2 linked regions of the Sporocytophaga myxococcoides DSM 11118 genome follow. The protein of the gene in region 2 interacts with the protein of the main gene of each other region in a pairwise test. Links are inferred from orthologs where the notes say so. Each region holds a gene or a part of one and is shown on either strand. Other genes may lie near its edges. The genes, in order: uvrA and uvrB.

Region 1 (11,701 bases), on a different replicon or contig from region 2:
TGAAAGGAAAAGTATTAATTACAGGTGGTACGGGAATTATAGGATCAAGGTTAACTCAAATTCTCAAAGAAAAGGGTTATGAAGTTGCTTATTTGAGCAGATCAACTGGAAAAGGCGGTATTAAGACGTTTGTATGGGATATTAAAACCGGTGCTATAGATGATAATGCAATAAAATTTGCTGATTATATTGTACACCTGGCGGGGGCCAATGTCTTTGAAAAAAAGTGGACAAACGAGGTAAAACAGGAAATAATAGATAGTCGGGTGAAATCAGCAGACTTGCTTACTGATACATTGAAGAAACTCAAACAACCATTAAAAGCATTTATATCTGCTTCTGCTATTGGTTACTATGGAGCAGATACAGGTGACAAGAGAATAGTGGAAACATCTCCTAAGGGTAAGGATTTCATCTCAAAGGTAACTGAAGAGTGGGAGGCTGCAGTGGATAAGGCGGCTGCTTTGGGAATCAGAACTGTGAAGCTTAGAACAGGTATTGTTTTCAGTAAAGACGGAGGGGCTTTGGAACAGCTGGTGAAAACTGTAAACAGAAGTATGGGCGCCTCAGTTGGGAGCGGAAAACAGCTTATTTCATGGATACATGTAGATGATCTCTGCAATATGTATATAAAAGCTATTGAAGATGAATCAATGAGCGGAGTCTACAATGCTGCAGGTGTTCATCCGGATACAAATCATGAAGTAATGAAAGAAGTTGCGGAATTACTCGGGAAAAGTTTGCTTCCAAATGTGCCATCATTTGTACTTAAGATGATGTTGGGTAGTGAAAGAGCAGAAATGGTCCTGGGTGGAAATAATATTTCTGAAGAAAAAATTCTAAACACTGGTTTTCAGTTCAAGTACAAAGAACTAAAACCAACCTTACAAGAGCTTTTAACACAAAACTAATAATTAAATCCTTCTATATCTGCTGGTTTAGGGCGTTAGGCCAAATATGACCATGGTTTTAAAAACAACCTGATCCTTAAATCCGTTTAATGTAGGTAGATAAATAATCGAGGTAGGAACAAAATTTTTTAAATTATGGACGACTACAGATCACCTAATCCTTTAAAATCAGACGATTTTTCTGGAGAACCAAATCAAAATTCTAATCCAATTAATCCTTCAAAAAATCTAAAAGTTGTTAATGAAGAGCAGCAGAGGGTAGAAGAAGAAAACAAAATCAGAAAAGCATTTAAAGAACGGGACTGGAATGAAATAAAAAGTGCGGATTCCTGGGCTGTATTTAAAGTCATGGCGGAGTTTGTCGAAGGTTTTGAAAAACTCGCTAAAATCGGCCCTTGTGTTTCTATATTCGGTTCTGCCCGTACCAAACAGGATAATCCTTACTATCAGATGTCTGTAGAAATTGCAGCCAAACTTGTGCGTCATGGATATGGAGTAATCACAGGTGGCGGACCTGGAATTATGGAGGCTGCAAATAAAGGTGCACATATGGAAGGTGGAAAATCGGTAGGGCTTAATATTCAGCTTCCTCACGAGCAATTTCACAATGTGTATATAGATCGCGATAAGATTCTTAACTTTGAGCATTTCTTTGTGAGAAAAGTAATGTTTGTAAAATATTCTCAGGGCTTTATTGTAATGCCCGGTGGCTTCGGTACACTGGACGAATTATTTGAAGCTCTTACATTAATTCAAACCAAAAAGATCGGAAGATTCCCGATAGTTCTTGTCGGTAAATCTTTCTGGAAAGGTCTGATGGACTGGATTGAGCATATCATGTACACCAAAGAAACTTGTATCGATATTAAAGATATGAGCCTTGTAACGATTGTGGATACTCCTTCAGAGGCTGTGAAGGCTATAGATGATTTCTATTCTAAATATCTGCTTCAACCAAACTTCTGATCATTGAATAAAAGCTTAACAATAGGACTTACAGGTATACTGGTATGTATTTCAGGATTCGGTTTTTATGGCACTCTTGCTCATAAACTGGAATACATACCGGAAGACCAACTCCGGCATCAGCGTAAAATTAAAAGAATACCAGAAGATATGACTTTTGCCGGGGAGAAGGTCCATTTTAAATCCCCGGATGCTTACCTAAGATATTATAGAGAACTTAAGGTTAACACACAAAGTAATTCAAGTACAAGGCTTCTTTTCAGAAATGTAAGAATCTGGCTTCCTGAAATAACAAGGATTGTACAGGCTTATAATCTTCATGATGATTTTAAATATTTGGCAGTTGCGGAGAGCAATCTGAGTAATTCTATTTCCCCTAAGGGCGCTGCTGGTTTCTGGCAGCTTACTGTGCCTACAGCTCTTGAGCTCGGCCTTGTCGTAAATGAAGAGGTGGATGAGCGTTATCATCCATTCAGGGCAACAAAAGCGGCTTGCAGATTCTTTAAAAAATCTTATAAAATATTCGGAAACTGGACCTCAGTGGCAGCTTCCTATAACAGGGGAGTTGGAGGTTTACAAAGGGCATTCAATAACCAAAGTGTAAATTCATATTACGATCTTGCACTGAATGACGAAACTTCCCGCTATCTCTATCGCATTTTAGCTATAAAAGATCTGCTTAACCATCCTGCGAAATACGGAATTACTGTTTTGCGCAAGCAGAGGCCAAAGATGAAGCTTGTGCGTGTTGATTCCACTATTACCAATCTTGACAAGTTTGCAAGATTACATAAAACCGATTTGGTAACACTAAAAGAATTCAACCCCTGGATTCTTGGTAATAAATTGACTGTCAGTAACAAAAAGATGAGTTTCGAGATAATCATTCCGTTAGAAGCTACCCGTATAGCTCTGAAACCGCAAATTGACAGCAACAAGATGCTTATTCCTGAAAAAGATGTTGACAAACTTAGCAATATCATGAATGGAGCATCCATCGGGGAGTTTGAACCCGACGCTTTTAAAAATTCCTACTAAGAGTATTCCTGTTATTGCTTTTTTCCTTTTAACTTGCATTTCGGGTAAGCGAACCTTCCCTTATAGAAATTGTTATGCCAGTGGAGCGAGTTAACGAAGTGAAAAAATCTAAAGAAACAACTTTTACAGATTCTACGGGATTTGAATACATCGAAGTTTTTGGTGCAAGAGAACATAATCTCAAAAATATAGATCTTGCCATTCCGAGAAATAAACTGGTAGTCATTACCGGTATAAGCGGAAGTGGTAAGTCAAGTCTTGCGTTCGACACCATTTACGCCGAAGGGCAGAGAAGATATATGGAGAGCTTCTCAACATATGCCAGATCTTTTATCGGTGATATGGAAAGGCCGGAAGTAGATAAAATTAATGGTCTTAGTCCGGTTATTTCTATTGAGCAAAAAACGACTTCCAAAAATCCAAGATCTACCGTTGGTACCGTTACTGAAATATATGATTTTATGCGTTTGCTTTATGCAAGAGCTTCAGATGCATTTTCATATGTTACAGGAAATAAAATGGTGCGGCAGTCTGAAGATCAGATCTTGCAGCATATTATAGATAATTTCGATGGTCAGAAGCTGAATATCCTTGCTCCTGTGGTAAAAGGAAGAAAAGGTCACTACAGGGAACTTTTTCAGGAAATCAGAAAGATGGGTTTTACCAAAGTAAGAGTAGATGGGGAACTGATGGAGCTGGTCCCAAAAATGCAGGTAGATCGTTATAAGATTCACGATATAGAAATTGTGATCGACAGGGTTCTGGTGAGAGACGAAGACAGATTCAGGATTTCTCAATCTGTTAAGACTGCCATGACGCATGGAAAAGGAATTATCATGCTTTTGCAGGAAACCAAAAATGCCCAGGCGAAATTTTATTCCAAATATCTGATGGATCCGGAGTCTGGGATCTCATATGATGAACCTGCTCCGAACATGTTTTCTTTCAACAGTCCATATGGCGCTTGCCCAGTTTGCAATGGATTAGGTCAGGTGGAAGAAATAACGGAAGATGCAGTGATACCTGATACTTCTCTTAGCATAAGCAGAGGTGCAATTGAACCACTTGGGGAATACCGTGATATATGGATCTTCAAACAGATTGAAGCCATCCTGAAAAAATATCAACTGAATGTAAGCACTCCGGTTTCAAAAATTCCCAGAGAAATACTGGATGTAATTTTATATGGAACCGAAGAAGCCGTTAGAATGAAGGCTTCATCCGGTAATGTTTACAACTTTAAGTTTGATGGAATCATCAACTTTATGAAGCAGCAGCAAGAGTATGGTTCTGAAAAGACCCAGGACTGGCTTAGCGATTATACCACAGTTAACGTTTGCCATGAATGTCATGGAGCAAGGCTGAAAAAGGAATCTCTTCATTTTAAAATCAACGGAAAGAATATCTCGGAGCTAGCCAGGATGGACATTTCCACTCTGGACACATGGTTTACCAACCTTGATAAAAAACTTACTTCAAGACAAAAGCAAATCGCAGCAGAGGTAGTTAAAGAAATCAAAAAGAGAATAGGTTTTCTTGTAGACGTAGGGTTGGATTATCTGATGTTGGACAGGCCCATGAGAACACTCTCTGGTGGTGAATCTCAAAGGATCAGACTTGCAACGCAGATAGGTACTCAACTTGTCGGTGTACTTTATATTCTTGACGAGCCTAGTATTGGTCTGCATCAGCGTGATAACGTAAAGCTGATAAGTGCTTTGAAAAATCTGAGAGATATCGGTAACTCTGTTCTTGTAGTAGAGCACGACAAGGATATGATGCTCGAGTGTGATTACATACTTGACATAGGTCCTGGAGCTGGACGTCATGGAGGAAATGTTGTAGCATCAGGAACTCCTGATGAATTCCTTAAGAAGGATAGCTTAACGGCCAAGTATTTAAAAGGTAAACTGAATATTGAAGTCCCTGCGAAAAGAAGGGATGGTTCTGGAGAATACCTGAAATTGCTAGGTGCAAAAGGGAATAACCTGAAGAATGTCAATCTTGAACTTCCGCTTGGTAAGATGATTTGTATAACAGGTGTATCAGGAAGCGGCAAATCTTCACTGATCCATGATACCTTGTTCCCGATTCTAAACAAGCATTTTTACAATTCAAGAAGAGAGCCTCTGAACTTTAAAAAAGTAGATGGACTTGAGCATCTTGACAAAGTAATTGAAGTAGATCAGTCACCTATAGGAAGAACTCCAAGGTCAAACCCTGCAACTTATACTGAAGTATTCACTGAAATACGAAATCTTTTCTCTCAGCTTCCTGAAGCTAAAATCAGAGGATATAAACCTGGTCGTTTTTCCTTCAATGTAAAGGGCGGTCGTTGTGAAACATGTGAAGGTGCAGGATTAAAGGTAATTGAGATGGACTTCCTTCCGGATGTTCATGTTTTCTGTGAAACCTGTAAGGGAAAAAGATATAACAGAGAAACACTTGAAGTCAGGTACAAAGGAAAATCTATTGCAGACGTACTTGAAATGACGGTTGAACAGGCAACGGAATTTTTCGAAAGCATTCCGAAAATTCATAGAAAAGTTCAGACCCTGTTTGAAGTTGGGCTCGGTTATATTACTCTTGGCCAGCATGCAACTACCTTATCTGGTGGAGAAGCGCAAAGAGTTAAACTGGCAACAGAGCTTTCAAAAAAAGATACAGGCAAAACTTTATATATTCTTGATGAGCCTACTACTGGTCTTCATTTTGAGGATATCAGACACTTGCTGGATGTGCTTAATAAACTTGCTGACAAAGGGAATACTGTCCTAATCATTGAGCACAACCTTGATGTAATAAAGGTTGCAGATTACATTATTGACCTTGGTCCTGAGGGTGGAGCCGGTGGTGGTGAAATCCTAGTACAGGGAACTCCTGAAGTCGTAGCCAAGGATAAACGAAGCTATACTGCGAAATTTTTAAAGGAAGAACTTAAATAGTTCTTCCTTCCTCTTTAAAATTTCTACTTTTTCTTATTGGATTATACGATAGTGGCTTTTGCTTAAAGGTTCTTTGCCATCATTTGTGTATACTGTTGCTTCCAACTGTTGCTGCCCATACCGGGAACAATAGCCATTTCCACACCGTTCTTCTTAAAGATAATGGCAATAAGATATGGACTTTATTCAACAGCCGGAGAAAGGTAAGGGTGATCCTTCTGAAAAAAGGATTCAGTTTATGAACATTCCAAATTCTACCAAACCAAGACTTGTAGTGATAGGAGGTGGATTTGGCGGGATTGAGCTTATAAAGGAACTAAAGTATTCAGGAAAGTTCCAGATTGTACTTCTTGACAGACATAATTATCACACCTTCCAGCCTTTATTATATCAAGTCGCTACAGCAGGACTTGAGCCGGATTCTATCGCGTCGCCATTGAGGAAAGTATTTAAAGGATATGACGATTTCTATTTCAGACTTACAGAAGTAGAAAAGATTAATCCGGAGAAAAATTGCATCGAAACTTCCATTGGTCATTTGAAATATGATTATCTGGTTATCGCTACCGGATCAAAAACCAATTATTATGGAATGGAAGACTTTAAGGCATTATCAATGCCTATGAAAAAAGTCTCAGAAGCACTCGATCTTAGAAGTAAGATTCTTCAAAACTATGAAAAGGCCCTTTTGATAGACGATCCTAAAGAGTTCAGCAGCACAGTTGATATTGTAATTGTGGGCGGTGGTCCTACTGGTGTGGAGTTGGCCGGTGCACTTTCTGAATTAAGAAAATATGTCTTACCAAAAGATATCCCGGAACTTGATTTCTCAAAGATGGATATTCACCTGGTAGAAGCTGGCCCAAGACTATTGTTTGGGATGTCAGATAATGCAGGGGAAAAAGCTTTAAAATATTTGAAAGAATTGGGCATTAAAGTCCATTTAAATACAGCAGTAAAATCATTTGATGGTTTTAATGTAAAGCTACAGAATGGCTCAGAGATCCTCTCTGAGACTGTTATATGGGCTGCAGGAGTAACAGGTAATGGCCTTGATGGTTTAAATCCTGAAGCTGTAAAGGCTGGTCGCTATTCTGTTGATGCTTATAACAGGATTTTGGGATATGAAAATATAATGGCTATTGGTGATGTGGCTTTGATGATCAAGGAAAAAATGCCAAAGGGGTATCCTATGCTGGCCCAGGTCGCTATTCAGCAAGGTAAACTGGCGGCGAAAAATTTGCAGGCAATATTAAAAGGTGGTGTTTTAAAACCATTCGAATATAATGACAAAGGAAGTATGGCTACAGTGGGAAGAAATAAAGCTGTAGTTGACCTCAAGAATTTTAAATTCTCAGGGATATTTGCCTGGTTTGTCTGGATGTTTGTGCACTTGCTTTTTCTGATTGGCTTTAGAAATAAAGTAACAACATTTGTAAACTGGATCTGGAACTATTTTACATTTGACCGTGCCACAAGATTGATCATAAGACCATGGTCCAGATCTGCCTGTGTAAGGGAATTTAAGGAAGAAAAAGCATATGTTGAGAAACAAAGAGGCAAAAGTTCTTAACTTTTGCCTCTTCTACATTCATCTACGCTTTTATTAAACCGCTGTCTCCAATTATCCCCATACATTTTTTTCAATTTCTTATCAGTTTTCTTATTGTTTCTGGCTAAAGCCTTTTCAACTTTTTTATTTACAACGCAGCCCAGGTCCCTCGTTCTGAAAAAGAAAAGCTCTTCTGTCTTGGATGTACACGCATCATAACTTACATGATTCGGGTCGCAATAATAAAATTCCAGATTCGTTTTCTGTTTTCTTTCAATAGCTTGCGCAAATGACAGATGCATTATTGCAAGCATTGGAATCAGTAATAATAATCTTTTCATAGGATTATTCATTTATTAAAACAACTGATAAAAATCTTAAACTGTTAATTACATTCTTTTAATCTCATTTTAAGGCTGTTTTAACATTGTTTTAAACCCCATAAATTTTCTTTGAATTATAAAAAAACATCCTGACTATTTGAATGCACCTATACTGATTTTAAATGTGTTACAGTTTTCTGCACAATTATCATCTCCAATCTTTAAAACACATTAAATACAGGGTATTATGACATCGTTACAAAACGAAAACAAAAACAAAAAAAATCAGGTAATTGCATTCGCTGCAACCGGAGCCATCATGACGGGATTGTTTGCCGGAAGTACAGTTCTTTACGTTGATAATGGTCAGCTGAAGGCAGAGAATGCTGAAAAGGTTCAGCAGATTGAAAGCCTTGAAACCATAGGTAAAAAACTGAAAAGTGACCTTCAGCAAATTAATGAAGAGCTTTCTTCAATGCAGGGAAGAAATAAAGAACTGGACCGTTTGCTGGTTTCTGCAAAGGAAGATATTAACGGCAAATCAAAGAAGATTACCTTGCTTATAAAGGATAATGCTTCCCTTAAAAAAGTTCAGAAGCAAGTCGCTGAACTCAAAAAGGTTAAATCTGGTTACTTTAGCAAGATTAAGGAGCTTGAAGAGCGCCTGGGTCTTCTTTCCAGTCAGAATGATGAATTAAGAAGAGATAACGAAAGTCTACAGGATAAATTGGATGACCTTTCTGCAAGATATTCAGAAATGGAAAGAAAGGTCGAGATAGCTTCTGTTTTAAGAGTTGAAAAAGCAACTACTTTAGGATTCAAAAAAGTAAAATCAGGTAAGCTTATTAAAAATAGTAATGCTGGTAAGGTAGACAGACTTACATTCTCTTTTGACCTGGTTGAAAACAAAGTTGCAGAGAAAGGGACAAAAACAATTTATGCAAGAGTAATAAATCCAAATGGAGAAACACTTCCTGCTCCTGCATCTGAGTCTGGTACTTTCAATAATTCAGATAACAATATAAGTTTGCCTTACAGTGTTTCAAAAGAGGTAAACTATAACAATGAGAATCTGAAAGTAGAGATGTCTTATGATTTTGCAGAGGATAAGAATGCAAAAGGATTATATAAAGTAGAGTTTTACTGCGATGGATTCTATTGCGGATCTTCTCAGATAAGACTTAAATAAGTGGTAAGCTTTCAACGTTAAAATAGTATAATTTAAATTAAAAAAAGGCAGTACATTTATATCAATTGTACTGCCTTATTCTTTTTGCCTTATGAAAATACTTTTGGTTGAAGATGAGATAAAAGTTGCATCCTTTATCAAGAAGGGGCTTGAAGAGCAATTGCATGAAGTGACAGTAGCATATGACGGATATACTGGTAAGCAAATGGCTCTGTCAAATCCATATGAGCTATTTATTCTGGATATCAATTTGCCTCAGATTAACGGCATACAACTTTGCAAAGATCTCAGAGCTGTAAATATTCAAGCACCTATTTTGTTACTTACTGCTTTGGGTACTACAGAAAATAAAGTGACAGGGCTGGATGCCGGTGCTGACGACTATTTGGTAAAGCCATTTGAATTCCCAGAACTGCTTGCCCGTCTCAGAGCACTTTCAAGGAGAACCACTTTACAAAATTCTCCCGGAACCAAGTATAAAATTGCTGACCTGGAAATGGATACTGATACCAAAACGGTTATCAGATCCGGAAAGAAAATCGACTTAACTGCAAAAGAATTTTCTCTACTCGAATACCTTTTGAAGAATAAGGGAAGAGTTATTTCCAGAGTAGACATAGCTGAAAAAGTATGGGAAATTTCATTCGATACAGGCACCAATGTTATCGATGTTTATATCAACTTTTTAAGGAAGAAAATCGACAAAGACTTTTCACCTAAACTTATTCATACACTGGTAGGTATGGGTTATGTATTAAAAGTAGAAGACTGATTATGAAGATAAGAAGTAAACTGACATTAAAGTTTACAGGTATTGTCGCGCTGATTTTGCTTATTTTCAGCATGGCAGTGTTTTATCTTTCTGAAATTAATAGATACAATGTTTTTGAAGATCGTCTTGAAGAAAGGGCACTTAATACTGCAAGGATGTTCCTTGAAGTAGATGAGATCGATGAAAAACTACTAAAGACCCTGAGAAGGAATTACCTCAAATCTCTTCCATCAGAATTTGTCAGAATCTATGATAAAAATTATAAGCCGGTATTTATAGATGATACTATAAAGTATTACTTCGATAAAGAATGGTTAAGTAAAATACAGGAAGAAGGAATTTCAAGTTATGAAGATGGTAACCGACAAGTAGTTGGTATCTTTTATTCTGATAACCAGGGAGATTTTTTAATTGTGGCCAGTGCTATTGATTGGTATGGACTAAAAAAATTAAACAACCTTGAAGCTGTATTGACAGCAGGATATTTTATATCTCTCATTATTGTGTTTTTTTCAGGACAAGTATTTGCCAGGGAAGCGCTAAAACCTATTCAGAAAGTTGTTAGTCAGGTGCAGAAAATATCAGCGTCTAATCTTCACTTAAGAGTGGATGAAGGAAATGGCAAGGATGAAATATCTGATCTTTCAATTACTTTCAACACTATGTTTACAAGGATTGAGACGGCCTTTGAATTGCAAAAAACTTTTGTCTCTAACGCCTCTCATGAGTTGCGAACTCCTCTTACCACCATTACCGGAGAAATCAGTGTAGCCTTAATGAAAGACAGAAGTGTCGATGAATATAAAGAGATCTTAAAGTCATCATTGGAAGAAGCAAAGGAATTAACCAAACTGATCAATGATCTCTTAGAACTGGCTCAGACAGGCATTGATGCAAACTCTGTGCTGATGAGTAATCTTGACTTGAGCGAAATGATCAGGAAAGCTACGGATGAGACGCTGCGGAGAAAGCCGGATGCTGTGTTAAGTCTTAATATTGCAAAGACATTTCCAAATGGACCGATTGTATTTGGCAATGAAAAACTGCTGCTCACCTGTCTTTTGAATATAATTGGCAATGCCTTTAAGTTTTCAGAAGACAAAGAAGTTCTTATTGATTTTTCTTTTAATGATCATGAGGCTTGCATTGCCATTACTGATAAAGGATTTGGCATAAGTGATGAAGAAATAAAAAACATATTTGTACCATTTTATAGATCTGAAAGGTCGGGAAATTTGCCTGGACATGGCATTGGTCTTCCGCTTACCATGAAGATTGTAAACATCCACAGAGGAAGAATAGAGGTTCAATCAGTGCCTGATAAGGGAACTACTTTTTACATTTTTTTGCCCGTTTTGTTTATTTAATACCCTTTTAATTCTCTTTTAATTAGTCTTTAACTATTAGCGAAGAGCTTTGTCTAAAGCAAGACAGATATATTTCAGCATCTATTAACTATTTGCTGGGAATTTTGTCTTAACAAGACAGATTTACTACAGAATCCATCAATTCTTTTGGGATTCAAAATTAATTAAGGGGGATAAAATCATATACAATGAAATGGTTATGCAGCATACTGCTAATAGTAGAACTACTAGTTGGGGCAGATGTTTTTGGACAAAATCAGGTATTTTCAGATACAGTTAATATTACAGTTGAGGAGGCGGATAAAAAGTTTCTGGAAAAGAATCTTTTACTATTGGCTTCCAGATATGATATAGAAGCGGCGAAAGCGCAGATCATGCAGGCGCGTTTGTGGGAAAACCCATCAGTGTATTATGAACAAGGCGTTTATAATCCTCAGACTAAAAAATATTTTGATACTTCAAAAAACGGAGAATTTATTCTTCAGGCCTCGCAGCTGGTAACGCTTGCAGGGAAGAGGAACAAAAGAATTAAACTTGGAAAGACAAGTGCCGAAATCGCAGAGTATCAGTTTTTCGATCTCCTTCGCACTCTTAAGTATGAATTAAGGTCCAATATAATAGAACTCTATTTTCTTCAG
Region 2 (11,175 bases):
GGTACGAAGTGTTTAGGTTGAAGGTATAAGAAGTATGTGCAGTATTAAAAACGTAATATGAAATGTATTAGTTTATTCATTAATTTCTGGGCTAAACTGTTATTCCTAGGTGTAATCAGTTTTGCAGGTTAGTGTCACTCTTTGGAAGGATAAGTTTTATTTAATTTTTTGAAAATAAGTGTAAACGATTGTACGGTCTTTCCCCTCTCTGCCTTTCAAATAGAAAAGGTCATTGTTAATCCAAAAAATTGGGTTTGTAAATGGATGAATTTTATGGTTTTCAATATCATCAAGGTCTAACGTTAAATGCTTGCTAGTTAAACCCCATTTCCCGTATTTAGTAGTATTAATTTTATCTTCCTGAAAATTTTGTATTTCTGAGTAAGTATAATCGGAATTAAAAACGTAAATGATATTTTCTTTTTCGCAATTAAAATGAGGATCAAATTTTAAGCTATGGCATTCTTTCCAGCTTCCAATAATAAATTTACTTTTGTCTTCATTTGTAACTTGACCAAAAACATGTAAACAATTTGAGCAAAGCATGAAGCACGCAACAAGTATAGAAATTATAATTTTACAGATCATAAATTTTTTAATGAATTCGGCATTTTTGCAGAGCGGTAATTTTCCTCATTAAGTTGGGAGGTGAATCCCATTGGATTTGCTTAAAGCGTCTGGATGTAAAAATCAAGATGAAGGAGAACAGATAAAAAGCTTAACTGCATAAAAACAAAAAAGCCTCGAAGTTTCCTTCAAGGCTTTACTTAGTAGCGGGAGCAGGACTCGAACCTGCGGCCTTTGGGTTATGAGCCCAACGAGCTACCAACTGCTCCATCCCGCGCTATATTTTTAATACTTTAAATCTATATTTTAAAAGCCTTCTGCTTTTCGTAATCGGGCAACTTTATATTAACCCGGAATCTCCCAGAATTGTTCAGGATTTTTTCTCCTTGTTTCTGTAATTCGGATGCAAATGTAATGCTTTATTTAATTAAATCAACTACCTTTGAAATTCTTTTTACTGAAAAAATAACCATTTTATCTAAAGGTAAAGAGAATCAACGGAATACGTAAAAATTATTTATTGATTAATTTTCAATAATTAAAATTTTCCTTCCTTTTAGATAAAAAATCTGAGTACTAATGTCTGAAATTAAATCTCATAAAGCCGGTTTTGTAAGTATTGTTGGTAAGCCCAATGTAGGTAAATCGACATTAATGAATGCGCTTATTGGCGAGCGTTTGTCAATTATTACTTCTAAAGCACAAACAACTCGCCATAGAATTATGGGAATTCTGAACGGGGAAGATTTTCAGATCGTTTATTCGGATACTCCAGGAATACTAAATCCGCAATATGAACTTCATAAAGCGATGATGGGCTTTGTGACAGGTTCATTGCAGGATGCGGATGTAGTTTTATTTGTTACCGATATTTACGAAAAGGAAGAGGAAGTTTTTGAGATCACTGAAAAGATCAAAAAGATGGATGCTCCGATTATCGTAATTGTAAATAAAGTAGATCAGATAAAAAGTCAAGATGAGCTTAAGGAAAAGCTTAATTACTGGTCTACAGTATTTCCTGCAAAAGAGGTCTTGCCTGTTTCTGCACTAGAGAAATTTAACCTTGAACTGCTTTTTAACACAATTCTTGAACATATGCCTGTTCATCCACCCTATTATGGCAAAGATGAGCTGACAGACAGGCCAGAGCGTTTCTTTGCAGCAGAAATTCTGAGAGAGAAGATTCTGCTCAACTACAAAAAGGAAGTACCCTATAGTTGCGAGGTAATTATTTCAGAGTTTAAAGAAAAGGATGATCTTATCTCTATAAGAGCCGATATTCTTGTCGAAAGAGACAGTCAAAAAGGTATTTTAATTGGCCATAAAGGTGCGGCTTTGAAAAAAACAGGTACCCAGGCCAGACAAGAAATGGAAAAGTTTTTTGCAAAGAAAGTTTTTCTTGAGCAGCATGTAAAAGTAGAGCCGGAGTGGAGAACCAAAGCCGATAAGTTAAAACGGTTTGGTTATCTGCAGTAAGCCAATATTATATCGGAATGGTCCGGATCAAAGAAAAGTAAAAGTATTTAAGAATTATATAAAGAAGGCATGGCTAATATTATAGCAATTGTTGGAAGACCTAACGTGGGAAAATCCACACTATTTAACCGTCTCGTAGGTACCAGGACTGCGATCATGGATGACGTAAGTGGCGTTACAAGAGACAGACATTACGGGTATGGAGAATGGATCGGGAAGTTTTTTACTGTAGTAGATACAGGTGGATATGTATCAAATACTGATGATCTTTTTGAAGAAGCAATAAAGGAGCAAGTTGATGTAGCATTGGAAGAAGCTACAGTAGTGTTGTTTGTTGTTGATACATTTGCTGGTCTTCACCCGCTTGATGAAGAATTTGCGCATAAGTTAAGAAGAGCTAAAAAGCCGGTTTTCCTTGTTGCCAATAAAGCAGACACACATGACAGAGCAAATCTTTCAGGAGAATTCTATGCACTTGGCATTGGTGACGTTGTATATCCTATCAGTTCTCAGAACGGATCAGGTACTGGTGAATTACTGGATGATGTTGTGAAGCATTTTTCAAATGACGGTATTGAAAATCCTGACGAAGGTATACCAAGAATTTCCATTATTGGAAGGCCAAATGTCGGCAAATCTTCTTTTCTTAACGTATTGCTTGGAAGACAAAGAAGTATTGTAACCGATATTGCAGGAACGACCAGAGATGCTGTTGATGCTAAGTATACCGCATTCAATAAGGAATTTATTATTACGGATACTGCAGGTCTGCGTAAAAAGGCAAAGGTAAAGGAAGATATTGAGTTTTATTCAGTCTTAAGATCTATCAGAGCTCTAGAGGCTTCTGACGTCTGTATCATCATCATTGATTCCAAGAATGGACTGGAAACTCAGGATCTAAATATAATCGGACTTGCCAATAGAAACAGGAAAGGAATAGTACTCCTGGTCAACAAATGGGATTTGATTGAGAAAGATACCAATACGGCTAAGAAATTCGAAGATCAGATCAGGTCAGAACTGGCGGGTATGGACTTTATTCCAATTATTTTTGTGTCTGTTTTAAATAAACAGAGGATTCATAAGGCAATAGAAACAGCAATTGACGTTTATGAAAGTAGAAACAAGAAGGTTTCAACCTCTGCTTTGAATGAGGCTTTATTACCTGAAATTGAAAGATATCCCCCTCCTGCTTTGAAGGGTAAGCATATCAAGATCAAATACATAACGCAGTTGCCGACACATTCTCCTACGTTTGCGTTTTTCTGCAATCTGCCTCAGTATATAAAAGCACCGTACGCAAAGTTTCTTGAAAATAAACTAAGAGAACACTTTGGATTTGAAGGTGTCCCTGTTAATATCGTATTCAGAAAAAAATAATTTCACTACCTATGAAAAAGATTTTATTTGGAAGCTTGTTTATTTTAGCGGTTGCGATGATTTCTTCTTGCGAGGAAAAATCCAAATCTGAAAAAGCACTTGATAAACTGAAAGAAAAATCCGAGGAAGCTGCTGAGGCAACCGGCGAAGCTGCTGAAGCGACAGCAGAAGAGGGAGAAAAGGCTGGAAAAAAAGCAAAAAAGAAGTTGAAAAAACTGCTAGAAGATTAGTTTATTGTGGAAGTGGGAACATATTTTTTTTTTAAAAAAATCCCATTTTTCCTTTTGCGATTTAAAAATATCTATATATTTGCATCTTAAATCTAAATTAAAAGTTTTAATTACTATGAGAAAATTATTTGCGTTATTATTCGTAGCTGGTACATTATCATTCGCTTCTTGCTCTGAGAAAAAAGCTGAAGAGGCTGCAACTACTGAAACTGTTGACACTGCTCACGTTGAAGAGGCTCCAGTTGCTCCAGTAGATACAACTGCTGCTGCTCCTGCTGACACTACTGCTGCTGCTCCTGCAGAAGCTCCAGCTGCTCACTAATTAGTGACCTCTGGTCAAAAGACATTCAAAAAAGCCCTGGTTAGACTAGGGCTTTTTTATTTGTATCAATTGAAAAAAGCTTTAGAATAATTTCAACAGATTACCTAAAGCTTTGTATTCTTGACAGAATTCTATTTTGATTTTTTGGCTTTTTTTCCGGTTTCGCTACTTTTCTTCTCTTGCTGTTGTACACTTCCAGAATCATTCTTTTCTGCAAGCTTTTTTAACTCAAATAATTCATCACGCAAACGGGCAGCTTCCATGAAGTCCATTTCTTTTGCTGCTTTTTCCATTTCCTTCTGTGTTCTCTGAATCATCTTTTCCAGCTCAGGTTTGCTCAGATATTGCAATACCGGATCTGCGGCAAGATCTTTATGTTCTTCCTGAACATAGTATGTTCTGGTCTCTTTTCGGGAATCTGCAACTTTGGTTTGGCCAAGAATTTCCTCGCGGCTTTTCAATACTGTTTTAGGAGTAATATTATGTTGTTTATTATACTCCATTTGAATTGCCCGACGTCGGTTTGTTTCTTCAATAGAAAGGCGCATTGAATCAGTGATTTTATCTGCATACATAATCACTTTACCATTTTCATTTCGCGCAGCCCTACCAATAGTTTGAATCAGTGATCTTTGATTTCTGAGGAAACCTTCTTTGTCTGCATCCATTATGGCGACCAGGGAAACCTCTGGTAAATCCAGACCTTCCCTAAGAAGGTTGACACCAACAAGCACATCGAAAACACCAAGACGCAATTCTCTCAATATCTCAACCCTGTCAAGTGTTTTTACTTCAGAATGTATATAGCGGCATTTGACGTTAACCTTTGAAAGGAATTTAGTCAGCTCTTCCGCCATCCTTTTGGTTAGGGTGGTTACAAGCACTCTGTCATTCGCCTTTACGCGTTCGTGTATTTCATCCAAAAGATCATCTATCTGATTTCCGCTAGGTCTTACATCTATCAGTGGGTCAAGCAACCCTGTCGGTCTGATGATCTGTTCTATTACTACACCATCACACTTTCTCAATTCATAGTCAGCAGGTGTTGCGCTGACATAGATGGTTTGCGCTGCCATGGTTTCAAATTCATTGAAGGTAAGTGGCCTGTTATCAAGCGCAGAAGGCAGACGGAATCCATAATCGACAAGGTTTACCTTTCTGGAACGGTCTCCTCCCCACATAGCTCTTATCTGAGGAACTGTTACATGGCTTTCGTCTATAACCATCAGAAAGTCAGAAGGGAAATAATCCAGCAGACAGAATGGTCTGTCGCCCGGATTTCTCCTGTCAAAATATCTGGAGTAGTTTTCTATACCGGAACAGTAGCCAATTTCCCTCATCATCTCCATATCAAACTCGGTACGTTCCTGTATCCTTTTGGCTTCAAGGTGACGTTGCTCGAATTCGAATAACTTCACTTGTTTCACCAGATCATCCTGAATTTCAGTTATAGCTTGTTTCAGGGCATCTTTACCAGTTACAAAAAGATTTGCAGGGTACAGGTTAAAAAACTTTTCATCATTCAGCTTTTTTCCTGAATATGGATCAATTCTCTGAATGGCTTCAATCTCGTCTCCCCAGAAAATAATTCTGTAAGCAAAGTCAGCATAAGCCGGAAAGACATCAACGGTGTCTCCTGTAACACGGAAAGTACCACGTTTGAATTCTGCAGTAGTTCTGTTATAAAGAATTTCTACAAAAGAGTAGAGGAGCTTATTTCTGGAGACTTTTTCTCCTTGTACTACTGTTACTATATTCTTTCCAAACTCTTCAGGATTTCCAATACCATATATACAAGAGACGGATGCGACTACAATAATATCTCTTCGTCCGCTCATAAGTGCTGAAGTGGCAGCAAGTCTGAGCTTTTCAATCTCTTCGTTAATGGAGAGGTCTTTCTCTATATATAAATTGGAAGAAGCGATATAGGCTTCGGGCTGGTAGTAATCGTAGTAGCTGATGAAATATTCAACCAGATTATCAGGAAAGAAATGCTTGAATTCGCCATAAAGCTGAGCAGCCAGTGTTTTATTGTGGCTTAGAATCAGCGTTGGCTTCTGCACTTCCTGAATAACATTGGCTATGGTAAAAGTTTTTCCTGAACCGGTAACCCCAAGTAATGTCTGAGCAGGTTCACCTTTATTGACTCCGTCTACAAGTTTGGATATGGCCTTGGGCTGATCGCCTGTTGGCTTATAGTGTGATGTTATGTTAAACAATTGAGCTCCTTTGTTTAGGTTATAAAAAAACATTGTCACAACCTCGGTAACACAAGCGAGTTGCTAACTGTTCCATATTTCCCAGGCTTTTTCAGCCTGGAGATGCAGCATTTCAAGTCCGTTTTTTGTCTTGGCTCCCTGAGTAGCACCTTTTTTCATGAAAAGGGTCTCTTCGGGGTTGTAAACAAGGTCAAACAGGTAATGTTTTTCTGTAAGAAATTCGTAAGGAATTGCCGGACAAGCGTCAACTTTAGGGTACATTCCGAGTGGAGATGTATTGATGATAAGTCTGAATTCTGCAAGCAAAGTGGCGTTCACATCTTCATAGCTAAGCAGGTATTCACTTCCGGATCTGGAAACCATTTTAAAAGGAATGCCGAGATCATCCAATGCCGCAATTACAGCTTTGGCTGCTCCACCAGTTCCAAGTATCAATGCTTTCAGAGATTTTGGGTCTTCGTTTCCAAGAAATTTTATAAGAGAGTTTCTAAATCCGTAATAATCGGAATTATATCCTTTTAGCTTATTTCCATTTATTACTTTAATGACATTGACAGCGCCGATTTTTCTGGCAGCAGGATCCAATTCATCCAGCATAGGAATCACAGCCTCTTTATGAGGAATTGTCACGTTCAAACCTTTTAGCTGAGACTGGGCTGAAATAACAGAGGGAAGCTCGGTGGCTTCCCTTATTTCAAATAGTTCGTATCTGCAATTTTGTATTCCCTCTTTCTCAAACTTTTCACTGAAATAGCGCTTGGAAAAAGAGTGGGTAAGCGGAAACCCAATTAATCCGTATACATTCATTAAGCTACAGTTTTTTTGCTAAACTTGCTTTTTAGATATTCAATAAGCGGAGGAGTGATGGATAAAAGAATTATTCCAAGGATTACAAGAGTAAAATTCTTTTTAACAGCTGGAATATTTCCAAATAAATAACCAAGCAGGGTAAATCCTGCTACCCATAAAATACCTCCAATAATATTATAGGAAATAAATTTTTTATAGTTCATGGTACCCACACCTGCTATAAATGGAGCAAAGGTTCTGATAATGGGCATAAAACGGGCAAAAATAATGGTTTTTCCGCCATGTTTTTCATAAAACTGCTGTGTCTTAACAAGATATTCCTTTTTCAGGAAACGATAATCCTTGCTAAAGACTTTCGGACCTATAAAATTTCCAATGAAATAATTAAGTGTATCCCCAAGAAATGCAGCAATAAATAAAAGAAGAATTAACAAACCAAGATTCAGACTACCCAATGCAGCAAAGGTTCCGGCTGCGAATAACAAAGAATCACCCGGCAAAATAGGCATTATAACTAGTCCGGTTTCCACAAAAATGATCATGAATAAAATTAAATAAGTCCAGAAACCATAATCAGTAATGATTTGGCTAAGGTGCTGATCCAGGTGGAGGAATAGGTCAATAAAGCCTTTTATTAAGTCTATCATGTTAAAGTTTATTTAGAAAATAATCAAATGTATCGCTTCTGAGTCCCAGGCGAAGTGTTTCTAAAGGAATAACTTCATTTGGAGAAATATTTCCCAGATTTACATTTGAGCTCAGCAGTTTGATAAACCAGACCTGCTGTTCCCTCTGAGGAGCTTCCCAGATTATTTTTTCAAAAGGAATTTTAGTTAAAATTTCTTCTACAAGGCCAGATCTTACTTCACCCGTAGAACGGAAAAGTCCCACATTTCCACCTTCTCTTGCTTCTCCGATTACTTTCCATGCTCCGGCATCTAATTCAGCCTGCATCAACTGAATCCACTTGTAGGGTGGTATAATTTTCTCAACGTCTTTAGATCCCACTTCAGACAATACTGTCACTTGCTGGGAAAGACGATTGATATACTGACATTTAAGATCGTGATTTAGTTCAATGCTTCCGTCAGAAACTTCAGCAAAGGTCATCTGGTATTTATCCAGAATTCTGATATAATCTTCAAATTGATTTCTAACTACAAAAGCTTCAAAAAGAGTGCCTCCGAAGTATACCGGTATGCCTGCAGATTTGTAGATGTCCAGTTTATCTTTAAGGTTTGGGGTAACATAGGAAGTTGCCCAGCCTAGTTTAATGATGTCGATATAATTCCCTGCGACTTCAATCAAATCTTCCGTTTCCCTGATACTTAAACCTTTATCCATTACCATTGTAAAGCCGTATTCTCTCGGTTTTTTAGTCCTCTCAGGGATCTTGGAAAGCACAAAATTGTTATACATCTTCTTTTCTATACTGATCAATGATTTTATACAGCGCCTTCTGAGTTTCCAACTTTGGAAAAAACTCATAAAGGACGATATGTTTTTCAAAGTTCAAAATTAAACCATTTTCTAAATAATTAAAGGCTTCTTTGTAATTACCTGCATTAATTAAATAAGCGGCGGCTCTATAATACAACAAGGCCTCCTCAGGAATTTCTTCGATGCCGTTTTTAATCAGCTCGATAGCTTTCGGATTATCTCCTTGCTCGTAATGTATAAATGACCAGTTCAGCCAAAGCTCCGGATCGTCTGGACGCAAGAAGCAGGCCTCTTCATAGGCTTCTAGGCAGGATACAATATTGCCTGTTTTGTACTCGGCTTTTGCAAGACCTGCCCAGTAGTCTGGGTTTTCTTTTTCAAGCTTTATTGCTTTCTTAAAAAAATGGATGGCTTCATAAGATTTATCCTGGCTGTCCAGACATTTTCCTAAACCGTACCACGCCTCACCACAAAAACAGTCAAGTTTTGCTGCTTTTCTGTAATATTCTATTGCCTGACCCGGTCTGTTAAGTTTTTCATAACAAGTGGCAATACTTAAATAGGTTTCCGGATCCGGATCTTCTAGTTCAAGTGTTTTATTATAGCATTCAAGTCCTCTTTCAGGTTGCTCCATTTGGACATAACAATTGCCCATATTAAACCATGCAGAGGCAAAATTGTCATTTATCGCCAGAGAAAATTCGTAAGCATGAACGGCTTTTTCATAATTGGCCAGTTTGAAATAGACAATTCCCATATTGTACCAGGCAAAATAAGAATATGGATCCTGGTTTATGAATTTTTCATAAAAGGACAGGCTGTCTTCAAGTTTGCCAGTATGGTCCAGGCAAAATGCAAGATCGTACAGAGCTTCCTCATGTTGCTGGTTTTCCTCAATAGTTTTCCTGAAAAATTCAATGGCAATGTCCATTTTACCCCATTCCTGATAGGCTAGTCCAAGGCCATAATACATATCGTCTTTTTCCTCAACTATATCCAGCGCGTTTTGAAGCAGTTCAATTGCGTCTTCAAACCTTTCCTGCTGAATCAGTATGTTGGCTTTCAGAAATATGATATCTGCATCATTAGGTTGAAACAATTCGGCTTTTTCGATATGCTCTAAAGCTTCATTAAAATCTTGCTTTTTGGCGAGAAGCTCGGCCTTGGCAACAAGAAGTTCAACGGAAAAAGGAAATTGGGTAATCGCTATCTGACATACGGACAGCGCTTTTTTGTATTTCCCGAATTCCGTATAGTGTTGAATAATGTATTCATAAGCGCTGATATCAAAAAAGATACTTTCGCCGTTTTTCAGCATCTCTTCAAACTTCCGAATCAGGTCTTTTCCCTGTTGGTTCTTTCTGAATTTCCTTTTCATTTAAGAGATAGAGCTGAATTAATTACTAAATTTTGTAAAATGTGCAAATAGCTGATTTTTAAAGAAATTGGCCAAATCTGTAAGAATTGCCATTTCTACAATTTAACAATTGAAATTTAAAGGAAGAAATAAGATTTGATTATTTTTCGACCTTTTGTAATAGTTGCTCGCAGGTCCAGGAAACCGTCTCTTCAAAGGGAATAAAGCTGTAATTGAGCAGGTTTTTAATTTTTTCATTGCTGTAAATTACATCGCTTTTTGATATACCGGCTGTTTCCTTAGTAATCAAAGGTTTTGATCCGGTTAGTTTATAGCGAAGATACTCAAATCTCCAGGCTATGTTTCCTATGAATTTAGTTACCTTATACGGGGGTTTTCTTTTTCCGAATTTCTCCGCTACCATATCGAAGAAATGTTTGTACGTTGTGGTCCCGGCATTCAGAATAAATCTTTCTCCCGTAATATTTCTGCTATGCAGACAAATTACAATTTGAGTAACATCACGTACATCTATATAATTCATTTCCTTCTCAGAGTAAAACAAATTATTTTTCCAGACATACTTAAATAGTTGGCTACTCCCTGTGTTCCAGTCTCCGGGTCCTAATATAATGCTCGGATTTACAATGAACCCGTTTAACCCTTCCTCAAATGCGCGCCATACTTCAAGTTCTGCCAAGTATTTACTTTTTCCATAATTGCTGTTCACCGGTGAGTCTTCCCACACACTTGCTTCTGTAACCCGACTTTCATTTTTTGATCTTCCGATCGCAGCGATAGAGCTGATATGGATAAACTTGGAAATACCTTTGTTTAATGCAGCATTTACAAGATTGGCAGTTCCCTGTGCATTTACTTCAAAAAGAAGTTCTTTGTCTTGGGGCTGATATGAGACAAGAGCGGCTGAATGTACAATAGTATCGACGCCTTCAATGATTTTTTCAAGGACTGTTATATCTGACAGGTCTCCATCCTCCCAGATTATTTTCTGGGCATCTTCTCCAAGAAGCTGAAAAGAGCTAGATTCTCTTTTCATTGCTTTTACTTTGTGACCTGTTCTGATAAACTCTTTTGCCAGAAAGCTGCCCAACAGACCTGTAGCTCCGGTTATAAAAATCATAAGTAGTTGTTCAGGAGGTTGAGTTGAAGTGCCTTTTTATAATGCTTTGAAATACGCGCTTTTTTCATAGCATCGATATGTCGTATGCCGTGGCAATCCGAGCCAAGCATGTCTACCATACAATTGTCAATTAGTTTGCCGGCAAATACTTGTGCAGCTTTTGAATAATAACCACTCAATGAGTTGATATTTAGCTGAAATAAAACTCCTTTTTCGTAAATTTTCTTAAACAA

What was found.
Region 1: the proteins of uvrB (region 2) and uvrA interact in binary tests that used the Escherichia coli proteins (3 or more experiments, as listed by UniProt). The link is inferred for Sporocytophaga myxococcoides DSM 11118 from one-to-one orthologs.

What each region holds. Positions count from the first base shown.
Region 1 is NZ_KE384560.1:9,490-21,190, forward strand. The notes cover bases 2,631-6,060. They hold uvrA (excinuclease ABC subunit UvrA), read left to right. Parts: upstream 2,631-2,989; coding sequence 2,990-5,860; downstream 5,861-6,060. Other genes in these bases: K350_RS29475 (lytic transglycosylase domain-containing protein), read left to right, coding at 2,631-2,915; K350_RS29480 (NAD(P)/FAD-dependent oxidoreductase), read left to right, coding at 6,036-6,060. In the rest of the region: K350_RS0118370 (TIGR01777 family oxidoreductase), read left to right, coding at 1-911; K350_RS0118375 (LOG family protein), read left to right, coding at 1,047-1,877; more of K350_RS29475, read left to right, coding at 1,881-2,630; more of K350_RS29480, read left to right, coding at 6,061-7,433; K350_RS0118395 (FEKKY domain-containing protein), read right to left, coding at 7,430-7,753; K350_RS0118400 (hypothetical protein), read left to right, coding at 7,983-8,924; K350_RS0118405 (winged helix-turn-helix domain-containing protein), read left to right, coding at 9,016-9,696; K350_RS0118410 (sensor histidine kinase), read left to right, coding at 9,699-11,063; K350_RS29485 (TolC family protein), read left to right, coding at 11,252-11,701. UniProt on the Escherichia coli protein: The UvrABC repair system catalyzes the recognition and processing of DNA lesions. UvrA is an ATPase and a DNA-binding protein. A damage recognition complex composed of 2 UvrA and 2 UvrB subunits scans DNA for abnormalities.
Region 2 is NZ_AUFX01000012.1:53,278-64,452, forward strand. What follows is about bases 3,668-6,571. They hold uvrB (excinuclease ABC subunit UvrB), read right to left. Parts: upstream 6,228-6,571; coding sequence 4,107-6,227; downstream 3,668-4,106. Other genes in these bases: K350_RS0115565 (hypothetical protein), read left to right, coding at 3,769-3,975; K350_RS0115575 (shikimate dehydrogenase family protein), read right to left, coding at 6,258-6,571. In the rest of the region: K350_RS0115540 (hypothetical protein), read right to left, coding at 157-588; GTPase Era, read left to right, coding at 1,147-2,043; ribosome biogenesis GTPase Der, read left to right, coding at 2,113-3,423; K350_RS0115560 (hypothetical protein), read left to right, coding at 3,435-3,653; more of K350_RS0115575, read right to left, coding at 6,572-7,001; K350_RS0115580 (DedA family protein), read right to left, coding at 7,001-7,651; K350_RS0115585 (phosphosulfolactate synthase), read right to left, coding at 7,653-8,423; K350_RS0115590 (tetratricopeptide repeat protein), read right to left, coding at 8,416-9,822; K350_RS0115595 (SDR family NAD(P)-dependent oxidoreductase), read right to left, coding at 9,962-10,942; K350_RS0115600 (tyrosine-protein phosphatase), read right to left, coding at 10,939-11,175. UniProt on the Escherichia coli protein: The UvrABC repair system catalyzes the recognition and processing of DNA lesions. A damage recognition complex composed of 2 UvrA and 2 UvrB subunits scans DNA for abnormalities.